DNA from 4 places in the Microbulbifer elongatus genome. Region 3 is predicted to be linked to each of the others. Evidence: predicted binding sites of a transcription regulator. Region 3 holds the regulator's gene; each other region holds the start of a gene.
The links. Region 3 encodes PhoB, which activates phosphate uptake and scavenging genes when phosphate is short. Its sites were predicted from a motif close to TGTCATAAANNTGTAACA; they were not measured.

Region 1: LRR79_RS16690 (ethylbenzene dehydrogenase-related protein) is a predicted target of PhoB. The motif match lies at 1,672-1,689, and genes of this name have one in related genera.
Region 2: LRR79_RS12355 (porin) is a predicted target of PhoB. The motif match lies at 1,892-1,909, and genes of this name have one in related genera.
Region 4: LRR79_RS12915 (OprO/OprP family phosphate-selective porin) is a predicted target of PhoB. The motif match lies at 1,936-1,953, and genes of this name have one in related genera.

The regions. Positions count from the first base shown of each region.
Region 1 is NZ_CP088953.1:4,055,029-4,058,538, forward strand. Features, by position in the region: gene LRR79_RS16685 (TonB-dependent siderophore receptor) at 1-1,537, opposite strand, end outside; gene LRR79_RS16690 (ethylbenzene dehydrogenase-related protein) at 1,738-3,375, shown strand; gene LRR79_RS16695 (Lcl C-terminal domain-containing protein) at 3,372-3,510, shown strand, end outside.
Region 2 is NZ_CP088953.1:3,008,738-3,012,247, forward strand. Features, by position in the region: gene LRR79_RS12340 (sulfurtransferase) at 1-482, shown strand, start outside; gene msrA (peptide-methionine (S)-S-oxide reductase MsrA) at 508-1,137, opposite strand; gene LRR79_RS12350 (class I SAM-dependent methyltransferase) at 1,170-1,790, opposite strand; gene LRR79_RS12355 (porin) at 2,021-3,277, shown strand; gene LRR79_RS12360 (DnaJ domain-containing protein) at 3,333-3,510, shown strand, end outside.
Region 3 is NZ_CP088953.1:836,509-840,018, forward strand. Features, by position in the region: gene traF (conjugal transfer protein TraF) at 1-456, shown strand, start outside; gene phoR (phosphate regulon sensor histidine kinase PhoR) at 522-1,841, opposite strand; gene phoB (phosphate regulon transcriptional regulator PhoB) at 2,067-2,771, opposite strand; gene ubiA (4-hydroxybenzoate octaprenyltransferase) at 2,902-3,510, opposite strand, start outside.
Region 4 is NZ_CP088953.1:3,128,623-3,132,132, forward strand. Features, by position in the region: gene LRR79_RS12905 (glycosyltransferase) at 1-571, opposite strand, end outside; gene LRR79_RS12910 (TraB/GumN family protein) at 803-1,750, shown strand; gene LRR79_RS12915 (OprO/OprP family phosphate-selective porin) at 2,033-3,286, shown strand; gene LRR79_RS12920 (indolepyruvate ferredoxin oxidoreductase family protein) at 3,365-3,510, opposite strand, start outside.

The sequences.
Region 1 (3,510 bases), 980 kb from region 3:
TCGGGTCCAGATAGACACGGTTGATATCGGTCTGGTCCTGATTCTGGAAAATATCGGAGTAGGAAACGTAGCCGAGAATATTGTCGGTGAAATCGTAGGTCAGCCCCATATACGGGCTGGTCTCTTCGGTATCCGGGTAGTAGGTCTGGGATACACCACCGCCGTAGATAGAGCTGCCTTCGCGCGCCAGCTTGATGGAATTCACTCCCACGATCGCATTGAGCGCATCGGTAATGCTCAGGCGTGCCGCAGCGTAGAGGCGGGTCAGTTCCTGCTCACCGGCAGATGCAGGGGACATCTCACCCCATGTGGGCTCTGGATAATCCTTTCCACCATCAGGAATGGGAAGCGGAAGAAACATTTGCTCGTCCGGAGCCGGCGCAGAACTTGAAGCGGTCTCCTTCATGGAGTGGCTGACTCCGGCAATCAGCGTGTGCTCCTGACCAAAAGCATTGAATGCGCCGGTCAGATTCGCGTCCAGCAAATCGTTGGTGCTGTCGGTGGCGCCGCGATATGGCCAGCCAAGGGGACCGGTGCCATCTTCATTGATGTAGCTGCCCCACGCGTAGAGAAGCTTGGATTGAGTTTCGTTCTCGTGCCGGTTGTAGGTGAACTTGGCTTCCCAGCCCTCGGGCAGCTGGTGGGTATATTCGACAAACGCGGTTTTGGATTCGGTATCCCAGTAGGCCCAGTCGGCGGCGGTGGAAGTGGAGGTATCGAAGTCCGCCATGCTGCCGTCTGCGCGGAACAGAATCAACGAGCCCCACATCGGGGAATCCTGCTTGTCATCGCGAATGGTCACACCGGCAGTCAGTACACCGTTGGTGCCGATCTGGCCGTCCACGACACCGTACAGGGACATCTTCTCATCGTGCTGGTCACGGATGTGGGAATCCTTGTCTTCGTAAGCAACAACCACACGGCCGGCCCAGCTGCCATCTTCGGTCAGCACCTGGTTGTAGTCTGCTGCGGCACGTTTGTAGCCGTAGGAGCCACCGCGGAAATCGACGATGCCACCGGTTTCATTGGTCGGGCGCTTGCGCACATAGTTGATGGTGCCGGAGGCGTTGCCCACACCGGTCAGCAGGCCGTTGGCGCCGCGGATCAACTCAATCTTGTCAAACAGGAAGGTATCCAGCTGGCCAACTACAGTACCGAAGTCGTTGGTCATACCGAGGCCGTCGACCTGGGTAAGCTGGATCTCGAAGCCACGGGAGTTGAAGGTGGCACGGTTGGTTTCGTACTGGTCGACATTCACACCGGTGCTCAGCTCCAGCGCCTCATTGGAGCCGGTGACACCGAAGTCTTCCATAGTCTGCTGGTCGACAATACTGATCGATTGCGGGGTGTCCTTGATGGCCAGTGCCAGGCCAGTGGCACCGCGGCTGACACGCTTTTCACGTACACCCACAACGGTCATTTCTTCAATTGCGGTTGTTGTGGTTTCGCTTTCCTGCTCAGCAGCGATGGCGCTATTGGCGCCGGCCAGCGCAACCGCCAGCAAAGACCAGGCAAAAGTACGTTGATTTGATCCCATGATTGAGTCCCCAGGAACTACCCCTTGAATTTGGGACGGGAGTTTAATGAACCAAAACGCTAAATGCAATGCGTTCTCATTTAGATTTTATTGCGAAAAGGCATTTATCTCCCCACGCCCGCATTCGCCGCCGGTGTCACCGAATTGCCACAAATACGGATTACGCTGCCGCTCTTTCACTGTCGGGATCAGGGGAAGACGTGGCCACAGATCGCAAGAGCCTGCGCTGGATTCTGCTGCATGGGGCGGCCGCTATCGCGGTACTGTGCAGCCTGCTGACCGGCCTGCGCATTGCGAGCCTCACCCGGCCGGAGATCGCCCGCTTTGAGGAGCTGCTTCCCCAGGGGCAGGTGGTGGGGCTGCATATTCTCAGCGCGCTGGGGATCACTGTGGTGGCCGCGCTCTACCTGGCATACCGCCTGTTTGCCTCGCGCGACGCTTCCGCGAATACCTCCTCACTGTCTGGCTGGCGCTGGCCGGGATGGCACCGGGCGATTATTCGCGCGGGCTACCCCGCTCTACTGCTATCTCTGATCAGTGGCTGGCTGTTGTTTGGCGGCACCGGCTGGCATCTGCGCGACTGGCACTACCTGGGCGCGCTCGCCATTCTGCTCTACCTGGCGTTACATGCGGGCCTCTATCTGGCCCGCTGGGGGCGGCAGTCGCTGCTGCGGACATGTCTGCCCCGGGGTGGGCGGAGATCCGGCCCCCTCCTGCTCACCGGTGGCGGTTTGCTCGCCCTTACCCTGCTGCTGTTTACCGGCGGCTGGCTTGCCACCCACAACCAGAGCCAGATCCCACTTCCGGTCACACAAATTCCACTGCTGGACCCACAGCAGCCACCCATAGAAATCGACGGCTACGCCAGTGAGCCCCAGTGGCGCGACGCCGTACCGGTTACCCTGCACACCGACGGCGGCGCCAACTTTGACAATGGCGCCACCGAGGTCACCCTGCGGGCACTCACCAACGGCGAAGAGTTTTTCCTCTCCGCACGCTGGCGCGACGCTACCCGCAGCCTGGTGCACTTGCCCCTGATAAAAACCGAACATGGCTGGCAGGTGCAGCAGCAGGGTTTCCACAACTTCGATGAAACCCGCCACTACGAAGACAAGTTTGCGGTAATGCTTTCGGCCAGTTGTGCGTTCGGTGCTGCCGGTACCGCCCACCTGGGGCGCAAGCCATTGTCCAGTCGTCCCGCCAACTGGCACGGCAAGGGCTATCACTACAGCAGCGACGGACAACTGCACGATCTGTGGCACTGGAAGGCGGTGCGTACCAACGACATGTATCTGGCCGACGACAACTTCATCGGCCCCCCAGACCAGGTGCGCCCGGGGGAGCGTCGCTATACCGCCGGCTACCAGCAGGATGGCAAGGAGTCCGGTGCCTACGTAATGAACTGGCAGTGGTACAAACCCACAATCATTATTCCCAAACGCCTGCCCAAAGACCCGGTGCAACTGGCGGCGCTACAGGATGAAGGTAGTGCTTTAGACAACAGCAGTCAGGCAGAGTGGGTAATCCCCTGGTTTGACTACCAGCCCTACTCGGCAGAGCAGGACGCGCACTTTCCCCAAGGGACGCGGATGCCCTCGGTCATGTACAACTCCAACCGCTTCGAAGGGGACCGCGCGGATGTGCGTGCCCGCGGCGAATGGAAGGATGGTTACTGGCACCTGGAAATGGCACGCAAGCGGGTTACCGGTTCCCCACTGGATGTGCCCATTGCAGACGGCACCTGCCTGTGGGTTTCCGCATTTGACCGCTCCCAGGTAGCGCATACCCGGCACACCCGTGCCGTGCGCTTGCAGTTTCCCGGGGGACCCCGCTCGTGAAAAGATGGCAGCGCTCGTTGATCCTGTTTTTTATTCCGTCGAGTGTATTGCTCGGCGCTGCATTGCATCAACCGCAGGCACCAACACCCATTCGACACCATTTCACCAAGATTGATGCCACCGGTACGCCTCTGC
Region 2 (3,510 bases), 2.0 Mb from region 3:
GTGGTTATGGGGCCTGGAAGCGCGCGCAGCTGGATACCGAAAGTGGCGCAGCACAAGCCACCTCCGCCGGAAACTTCTCCGCAGACGCAGCGGCACAGGACCTGCTGAGCTACGAAGATATTTACCCGCACCTGAATACGCCACCTTGGCAGCTGGTGGACGCCCGCGAGAGCAAGCGTTTTCTGGGAAATGAAGAGCCCATCGACCCGATTGCCGGGCATATCCCCGGCGCCATCAACAAGCCCTGGCAGTCCATTACCGATGACGATGGGATGGTGCTTTCCATAGCGGCGCTGAAGGCACACTGGCAGAGCATTCCGGCTGACGACGATATCGTCTGCTATTGCGGATCCGGCGTTACCGCCTGTGTAAACCTGTTCTCCCTGTTCCTGATCGGCCGCAAGGCGCGGCTATATCCAGGAAGCTGGAGCGACTGGTGTGCACATATTCTCCATCCTCGCAGCACCGCCGCCTCCGCCTGAATATCCGAGGGACGCTACGGTGAAATCACCGTAGCAGGCAGGCACCGGTTCCGGCCAGACCACAGTAGCCACCAGGGTTTTTCGCCAGATACTGCTGGTGGTCTTCTTCCGCATAGTAAAAAGTGGGGGCAGGAAGAATCTCGGTGGTGATGGCACCAAACTCCTGCTCCTGCAGCGCTTGCTGAAAAGCGGCCTCCGACGATTCGGCCTGTTGCGCCTGCTCGGCGCCGTAGGTGTAAATCACCGAGCGATACTGCGTGCCCAAGTCATTGCCCTGGCGCATGCCCTGGGTCGGATCGTGCTCCTCCCAAAAATGGCGCAACAGCTCTGTATAGCTGATCACCTGCGGATCAAATACCACCAGCACCACTTCGGCGTGGCCAGTGCCACCACTACAGACTTCCTGATAGTTGGGGTTGGGAGTGATGCCACCGGCGTAGCCCACCGCCGTCACCCACACCCCATCCAGCTCCCAGAACAGGCGCTCGGCACCCCAGAAGCATCCCATTCCGAACACCGCCTGCTCATAGCTGTCGGGAAAGGGCGCCACCAGTGAGCGTCCGGAGACAAAGTGCTTGCCACTGATCGGCATGGGGTCAGCACGCCCTGGTAGAGCTTCCTCAGGGGTGGGAATGCGGGACTTGTCAAACTGCATGGTATACCTCGATTGACCGTGGGTAACGGAATCTATTCATCGCCAGCGAGCATGATACAGCCCGAGGCTTTCATGGGGCGGAGAGTCTGCCACTCGAAGTACTGGGCGTCGAGTTTTTCTACCGCCCGCTCTCCCAGTCGCCGGAACGGTGAACGCCCCGGATCCACCAGCATCACCCGGCCCACGCCCGCGCGCAGCGCTCGTCGGGTCAAATTGTAGAGTGGCGCCTCCAGTTGGTCCCAAAAGCAGATATCGGTGCCGATCACCGCGTCAAACTCTCCCAGGGCCGTAGCGGTTACCTTCTCATAGCGGCAGCGCCAGGTTTTGATCTCTACCCCGTTCAGCGCCGCATGGTATTCCGCAAACGGAAACACGCTGGGGTCGGCGTCCAGCGAGGTCACTCTGGCATCAAATTGTTTGGCACAGAAAATACCACCGAGCCCCCAACCACACCCCAGGTCCAGCACCCGGGCCCCTTTCTTGAGTGGATGTTTTTTCAGGTAATCCATGGTGAGATAGGAGCTCTTCCAGAACTTATTGCCATGCAGACTGGCATCCCCCGCTTCGCGGCGCAATTTGCGCATATCCGGATGCGCATTTTTTCGCACCACCAGCCCAAACATCCGACGGTTTAGTGTCTGGCTTTCACTCAATGTGTCCCCTCCCTTTACGTGCAAATAAAATGAACATAACGCGGCTTGTTTGAATTGCGGCTAAAACTACAAAAAAAAAGCAGGCAATGCCATTTCTGCGAAGTGCCATCATTATGGCAAACCAAGCTGGCCCACTGGTCTATTTTTGCAGTGGGAAAACACGGATTTGTTTCGATTGCCCGCCCATAAATTCTTCGCTGCAGAAAAAACAGGCAAAAGAGCACTTTATCATGCCAAATATCCGCCGCACTCTCCTGGTCGCCACCGCGATTACTGCCGCTCCCGGCACCCAGGCAGTGCCAATTTATCAGTCCAATCAGGTGACCCTGTATATGGAGGGCTACCTGACCGCTCATATGGTCAACAGCTTTGGCGACACCTCCATGCAAAACGGTGCGTCACGTATCCGCATTGGCCTGAATGTGCCCGCCTACGACCAGTGGGATACCGGCTTCAATGTGGAATGGGGGGTGAACGCGATCAATTCCGCCGGCAATGTGGTGATTCAGGGCGACCAGCAGGCCGCTCTAGGTGAAACACAATTATCGTTGTACCTGAGGCAGGGGCACGGTTTTGCCAAACACCCCAAGTGGGGCGAGTTTTCTGCTGGGAAACAATGGGGGGTGTACTACGAGGTAACCTACATCACCGACTGGTATAACGTATCCGGTGGTCTCGCCAGCGGCACCTACGCGCTGGGAACCGACGGCGGTGTCACGGGAACCGGTCGCGCCGACAGCGCCCTCGCCTGGCGCAAATCCTGGGAAACAGAAGCCGGCGAATTCAAAATCGGTGTACAGTACGCGGCCCATGTGGCCGACCTTGAGATCAATGTGGACCTGGGGCCGGATTTGGAGGTCGAGTGCCCCATCGGCGATTGTGAATACGGCATTAGCCACGGTATAGCCGCGGTTTACCACGCAAATATCGGTGACGGCTTTTTCATCGGCGCTGCCTACAACCGGGTAAAACTGGATATCCAGACCGATGACGGCCTCGTGTTTGACACCTCTAGTGGCGAACGGGTGCTGATCGATAGCAACTATCCGATCGGCGCAAGCAGTAACGACTGGACCACGGCGCTCGGCATGTTCTATGGCAAAGAGGCGTTTGCCAAAGGGTTCTACGGCGCGGCGGTTTTTCAGCGCTCACAGAATAATGAGCTTGCCCCGGCCGGGTCGGTGATGGGCGTCGATAATTTCTTCGATGCCAAGGGTTCAGAATCCTTCCTCAGCTACACCTGGGGTAAAGATAATTGCTATTCAGTTTATGGTGGCCACAACTATCTGGTCTCGGACGACCCGGAATTTGACGCCGCACTGGTGGACGCAAATCGCTACAAACTCGCCCAGTACTACCTCGGTTTTCAGTACCGCTGGAACGAGCGGGTGCGTCTGTACTGGGAGAATGGTTACGACGATAGCAATGCCGTCGCCCGCCAGCAGTACGACAGTTTTATGGCCGTCGGCTTTCGCATCGACATCTGATACCCTTGCGGCTTGAAGACATTCTCTCTCGCTGGAGTAGTTCACCTTGGGCCGCATGATCCTGCTAATTGCCGTCGGTATTTTCGCCTGGCTGGCAATCCAGAAATTCAAGTACAGCCCGCCGGACCAACGGCGCAAGCTCATCATCCAATATGTACTGATTGCCCTGGCGCTGGCCGCGGTACTCCTCGCAGTCAGCGGCCGCCTGCACTGGGTGGGAGCCGCGGTCGCCG
Region 3 (3,510 bases):
GACTACACTCTGGAGCACACCAACTTCAACCTGGATCTGGGAGCCACGATCAATTTCGGCCAGCTGCAGGGCGGTGTTTCCCTGCGCAATGCCATCGCCCAGGAATACGACACCGTTCAGGGTGGTGTGGAGATCCAGCTGGATCCGCAGCTGACCGCGGGTGTGGGATATACCGGCGAGGTGTTCACTTTGCTGGCGGATGCCGATCTGAATGCGGTGGAGCTGTTCGACGGCGCCGGTGAAGTGCAGGTAGTGCGTCTGGGCGCGGAAGCGGATCTGTTTGACTGGGCCCAGCTGCGCGTGGGTTACCGCCACGATATCAAGGGCACCTACGATGGCGCACTGACTGCCGGTATCGGCTTTAGCCCGTTTGACGTGGTGCACTTCCACCTGTCGGCAATCAAATCCTCTGAAGACACACTGGGGATGGCACTGCAGTTTGGTCTCGAACTGTAGAGTCCGAGTACCGGGCAGGTTGAAACAGAAAAGGGGCCCGAGGGCCCCTTTTCTGTTTCTTAACTTCAGCTCGCTTCAGAACTGGTCTGGGTCAGTTTCTGGGTCGGGAAATTCAGGGTGAAGGTACTGCCGCGCCCGGGCACACTGGTCACCGTCATATTGGCGCTGTGGCGCAGTAACACGTGTTTGACGATGGCGAGGCCCAGGCCGGTGCCGCCACTTTCCCGGGAGCGGCCGGCATCCACCCGGTAAAAGCGTTCGGTCAGGCGGGGAATATGCATGGGATCGATACCGATACCCGCATCTTTTACGGAGAAATGCCCGCCGTTGCCATCGGTATGCCAGCGCATCTCGATCGGGCCGCCGTCCGGACTGTACTTCACCGCGTTGAACGCTAGGTTGGCAAAGGCGCTGTGCAGTTCACCGGCATCACCGGTAATCGTACAGTCTTCTTCACAGGCCACGGAAATTTCATGGCGCTCACCACTCAGTGAACGCGCCTCCCCGGCCACCCGTTCCATCAGCTCCCGCACGGAAACCCGATCTCGTCCGCTGTCGCGCTCGGATGTCTCCAGCCGCGCCAGCAGCAACAGGTCGTTGACCAGGCTGGTCATGCGCACCGTCTGGTCACTCATCTGCCCCAAAGGCCGCTCCCAATTCCGCGGCGCCTGGCCGCTGGCCTGCAGTGTCTCCAGATAGCCGGCGATCACCGTCAGTGGCGTGCGCAGCTCGTGGGATACGTTGGCGACAAAATCCCGACGCATCTGCTCCAGATTATGCAGCCGGGTAATATCCCGCACGATCACCAGCGCTTCATCCTGACCGAAGCGCGTCACCTCCATCTGCAGAATGCGCGTATCATCTCCCGGCGCCGGCAGGGTAATCGGTTGCGGGTTGGTCTCCTTACCGCCGCCCATGCGCTCATACATATGCTCCACAAAGCGCGGATCACGTACGAAATTGACCAGCGGCTGACCCGCGTCGTCCCCCTGCAGGCGCAGCATCTGCCCCGCCGCCGGGTTCCACCAGGCCAGGTTGCCCTCATCCTCCAGCGCCACGATACCCTCGCGCAGTGCACTGGTACTGTCCTGCACCCGCCGCAGCATTGCGTGCAGCTTCTGCTTTTCTCGGCGGTGGCGGCGCTGCATGCGGTAGAAATCGTCGGTGATATCTCCCCACACGCCAAAATTGGTTGGCGCCGGGCCACGACGGCCGTTGGCGAGCCAGCGGTCAAATTGATTCTGCTGCCACAGCAGCCAGAAAACATAGGCGGCCAGACCGGCGCACAGTGCCAGCCACCAGTGGCCGCTGGCAAAACCAAGAATGGTGGTGCCCAGGGCGATAATGATAAAGCGGGATAACTCGCCAATACTGCGATCGAGCATGATGGTTCGGCCATCTATTTGGGGTAGGTAAACCTGATATTTGAAAAACTACCGAGGTTCAAAGCGAAGGTCGAGTGCCGGGTAAGGGTTTTTGAAAGCGTCGGCGACATGGACGTCGCCGACGCAGCGTACAGGGACGTATTTACAGCGGTTTCAAAAACCCTTACCCGGTGCTCGACCGCCACAGGACCCGCTACGGAGCCCTCTACAATTCTTGGGTGTAGGTTACACCCTTTCAGCGGTCTGTACAGAAAAGCGGTAGCCGGTGCCGCGCACGGTCTGGATGTAGCGCTCGTGGCCATCCACAGTAAGGGCCTTGCGCAGGCGGCGAATGTGAACATCCACGGTGCGCTCTTCCACATACACGTTGCCACCCCACACGTGGTCCAGCAACTGGGTACGGGTATAAGCGCGCTCCTGATGGCTCAGGAAAAACGTCAGCAGGCGGAACTCCGTTGGCCCCATATCAACCGGATTGCCATTGATGGTCACCCGGTGGCTGATCGGATCCAGCACCAGGCCACCCGCCGTCAGCGGCTCCTCCGGCGTGCTCGGGCCCGCGCGGCGCAACACCGCCTTCAGGCGTGCAACCAGTTCGCGGGGTGAAAACGGCTTGGTAATGTAATCGTCCGCACCGGTCTCGAGACCCTTGATCTTGTGGTCTTCCTCACCCTTGGCGGTGAGCATAATGATAGGCAGGGAAGAGGTCAGTTCATCCCGCTTCAGGCGGCGGGCCAGCTCCACACCGGAAACATCCGGCAGCATCCAGTCCAGCAGAATCAGATCCGGTTTCTCATCGATTACCAGCGCGTGGGCCGCCTGAGCGTTTTCCGCCTCGAGACAACGATAATCCGCCATCTCCAGTGCCACCCGTAACATATCCCGCACCGGGGCTTCGTCGTCGACTATGAGGATCGTTTTGCTGTGCATCGGCCTGCCATACCCTAACTGAAGTGTTTGTCACTTAACTGACTATTCTAGAGTGGCCATTTAACGTCACTTTGGTGACAAAAATATGACAGCCGTACGGGAAGCCTGGCCTGCACGGCGCTCCGTGCGCCTAGTTCCACAGATAATGAGAAAAAATACCCAGGAAAATCGCCATTCCGACCCAGTTGTTGTTCAGGAAGGCCCTGAAGCAGGCTTCTCGTTGCCGTTCGCGAATCAGCCACTGCTGGTAGCAAAACAGCCCGGCAGCGACCGCAACACCGCCGTAATACAGAGGGCCCATATCCGCGCGCCCTCCGAGCATCAACAGAGCGAGGATCACCATGCCCTGCAGGCAGCCGGTCATCACCCGGTCCATGTCTCCGAACAGAATGGCGGTGGATTTCACCCCGATCTTCAGGTCGTCATCCCGGTCCACCATGGCGTAGAAGGTATCGTAGGCCACGGTCCACAGAAGGTTCGCGGTAAACAGTACCCAGGCCACCGCCGGCACTTGATTGGTGACTGCGGCAAAGGCCATGGGAATACCCATGCTGAACGCTGACCCCAGTACCACCTGTGGCAGGTGGGTATAGCGCTTGGCGAAGGGGTAACAGAAGGCGAGCGCCAGTGCGGGTAGCGATAACAGAACGGTGAGTCTGTTGGTGGTGAGGACCAGCAGGAACGCCAGCAGCATCAGGCTGGCGAACAGAATAATCGCACCTCTGGGGGTGGCGGCGCC
Region 4 (3,510 bases), 1.9 Mb from region 3:
GTTGCCAATGCCCGGAGACCGGCGCGCGGTGATCCAGTTCGCGGGTATTTACCCCCCGATAGAGCACCTGTATACCGGCTCCGGCTGAATCGGGCGCGGACACCGGCAGAGAGAATCGCTGCGACAACTGCTGCGCGATTTCCCGGGATGATGCCAGAACCAGCTCACCGCGGGACACCGCCCCATTCATCCAGCCGCCACGGAACGCCCCACCACGGGGCCAACGATGCAGCGCAGTCACCAGGCGTGGGCGCACAGACTCCGGTAGCCGGGACCACGTCTTCCAACCGTGCCAGCTGCAAAGAGAGTCGCGGCACAACAGGATATCCGGCTGCACCACTTCCAGTTGCTGGCGCAATTTACGGTGCAAGCGCCGGTTGAGTAGCCCCTTGCGGTTTACCGGCAGTTCCAGGTGTTGGCAATTATGCAGGGTCAGGCGGGACACCAGTGTGCCACCGGCCGAAATTACCAAAGACTCGTGTCCCTGGCGGGCCAGCTCCTGAGCAAATTCCAGTGTTTCCTGGGCCAACCTGCCGCCGTCCATCGACGGTACCAATTGAACAATCCGCATGCGTCCTCGATCCTGACCGACTCCTGTCCTCACGTTGACATTGTACCGACAAATTCTGCGCCACAAGGCCCATTTTCACTTTCCCTGCAGCGGTTCACAAAACCCGCGGAATCCGGTCACCCTGCGCGCCCGAAAGCGGGGTATCATGGGTATGACCGATGGCGAAGCGGCCCGCACAGATTGTTGCAAGCCTGCAACCGGCCCCGATAAACGCAGTGAAAGGAAACACACATGGCATTTCTGAACCCACCCTCGATTTCGGTACCCGGCTTTACCGGGCGGCGTCACTTCGCACACTGGCTCGCCCGGTCAATTCTTTTCCTCTCAGCGGTTGTGCTGGGTGCAGGTTCAGCCCAGGCGGCGAATGATCGCGGCCTGCTGCTGGAAGCAACCAAGGGGGAAAAACGGGTTTATCTACTCGGGTCTATTCACCTCGCCGACGAGAGTTTCTACCCCCTGCGCGAAAAGATCGAGCGCGCGTATGCCATCAGCGACGCACTGGTGGTCGAGGCGGATATCCTTGCCATGGAGTCCAACCCGGCCTTGCAAATGAAAATCATGCAGGAGTCTGTCTACCCTGCCGGCCAGGAGCTGAAAGACCACATCTCTCCCGCGGTGTACAAACAGCTAAAGGACTGGCTGGCCAAACGGCAGATACCGGAGCAGAATTTCAGTCGCCTGCGCCCGGCAATTGCCATGATCACCCTCAGCATGGTGGAAATGCAGGCACGGGGGCTGGATCCCAACGCGGGCATTGACCGCCACTTCCTCAGCCAGGCGCACCAAAACAACGCCACCGTTCTGGAGCTGGAAAGTGTGCTGGAGCAGATCAAAATGCTGAACAACCTGGACGATCCGGAACTGTACCTGCAACAGACGCTGGAACAGGTTGCCGAGATGGACAGCTTTGTCCCGCGCATTACCAAAGCCTGGAAAAGCGGTGATCAGAACGACATCTACGATCTGGTGATCCGGGAAAGCCTGGACGAAAATCCGGAATACGCGCCGCTGATTGACAAGCTTTTCTACCAGCGCAACCGTGGCATGGCGGATAAAATCCGTGACTTTAGCGCCAATCACGACACCCTGTTTGTGGTCGTTGGTGCCGGGCATCTTGTCGGAGAAGGATCTGTTACCGAGCTGCTGAAAAAAGCCGGCTATTCAATCCAACAGATCTGAGCCCCCTCAGCCCGGCGACACTCGACAACGACCGGGCTCCCCCTCCCCCATTCTCTATGCAGCGTCGTTTTCTACGGCTGCTGCACCCGGTTGCCCTCCAGACGCGAGCGACTGGGTTTCAGTGAACTATTATCCCTTTGCAAAGTGGTGATCAGGGATAAGTGCGTTACGCCCGACTCCGCAGATGTTACGGAAATATTTCATTTCCGCCCGCGTTATGTTTCCATTGCGCCGCAAATTTTTTCACTATTCGTTTTCATGTTGTTGCGATCAGGAGTTTCCATGAAATCCTCAGGTACAGGGACGGTCGGCAAGGCGCTCGCTGTGGCCACTTATGGCCTGCTTTCCATTACCGCCGTCGCCGGCGAAGCAGAGAGCAAGGGCGGTCTGAAAATTACGTCTGACGACGGTAATTTTTCTGCCTCGCTTGGGGGGCGCATCCACTTCGATACCTACCTGTTTGACACCGATATCGAAGATCCCGTAAGCACTACGGAGTTTCGCCGGGCGCGCATCACCCTGAAGGGCAGTATCTATGACTGGAAATATGTGCTTGAACAGGACTTCGCCGCAGGGGATACCCATGCGGGATTTCGCGACGTGTTTATTGCCCATAAATTTCTGGATGGCGAAATTCGCATAGGCCAGTTCAAGCCCTTCCGCTCTATGGCGGAAATGACCAGCTCCAATGAAATCACCATGTTGGAGCGCCCTTTCTCCAGCGCCACCGGGCTCTACGACGGCTACCAGTTCCAACAGGGTATCGGCTGGACCGGCGTACTGGACTGCTTCACCCTCGGCATGATGGCGTTCAACCTGCGTGATGCCGCTCAATCCCGCAATGAAGGGGTGGGTGCTGCCGGCCGTTTGGCCTGGGCCCCGATCAATACCGACGAGGCGGTATTCCATTTGGGAACCTCCATCAGTTTTGAGAACGCCAACCGCAATTCCGGCGACCTATACGCCGAGGCGGATTATGCGGGACGCCGCGGCCCTTCCCAACTTATGGCACTGACCCCCGGGGACCTGGGTGAAGACGCCTCCTACGCCGGCTTTGAAATCGCCGGCAGCTACGGCCCGCTCTACCTGCAGGCAGAATATGCCATTGGGGAGTTCGAGGCAGATTACTATCTGACAGAAATCGACTTTGAAGACGAATTCGGCGCGCCACCACCCTTTTACTGCGACCCGATGTTCGGCTGTTATATCGACGATCAGTCTGTGCACACCTGGTATGTGCAGGGCAGCTGGATGATTACCGGTGAGCACAAGACCTACAGTAAAAAACGCGGCGCTTTCAATTCCGCCAAGCCCTCTGGCGACGGCCTCTGGGGCGGCGCCTGGGAGCTGACCGCTCGCTACGACACCATGGAAAACCGGGACATTCACAGCCTCGAAGCCAACAGTGCACAGATCGGCCTGAACTACTACGCCAATCGCAATGTGCGTGTGATGATGAATATGATTTTCGGGGATGATGAGTTTACCGGTGATGGCACCAACCAGTTCGGGATCCGCGTACAGATGGGCTGGTAATCCACTCTGTGATTTACCTTCCCAGAAGCACAAAAAAGCGAGCTGAGCAGCTCGCTTTTTTGTATTCGCTTTCCCCGATCAACCGACCTGCTGCGCCTTGGCCGGATCAAACACCTCCACCGGCGTTGCGTCAGGCACGTCCACCTTCGGGTTATAAAAGCGCTGCAGGGCGTGATTGCGCACCTGCTGCGCCAGTTTGACATTCTCTTCCTTGACAACGCCGT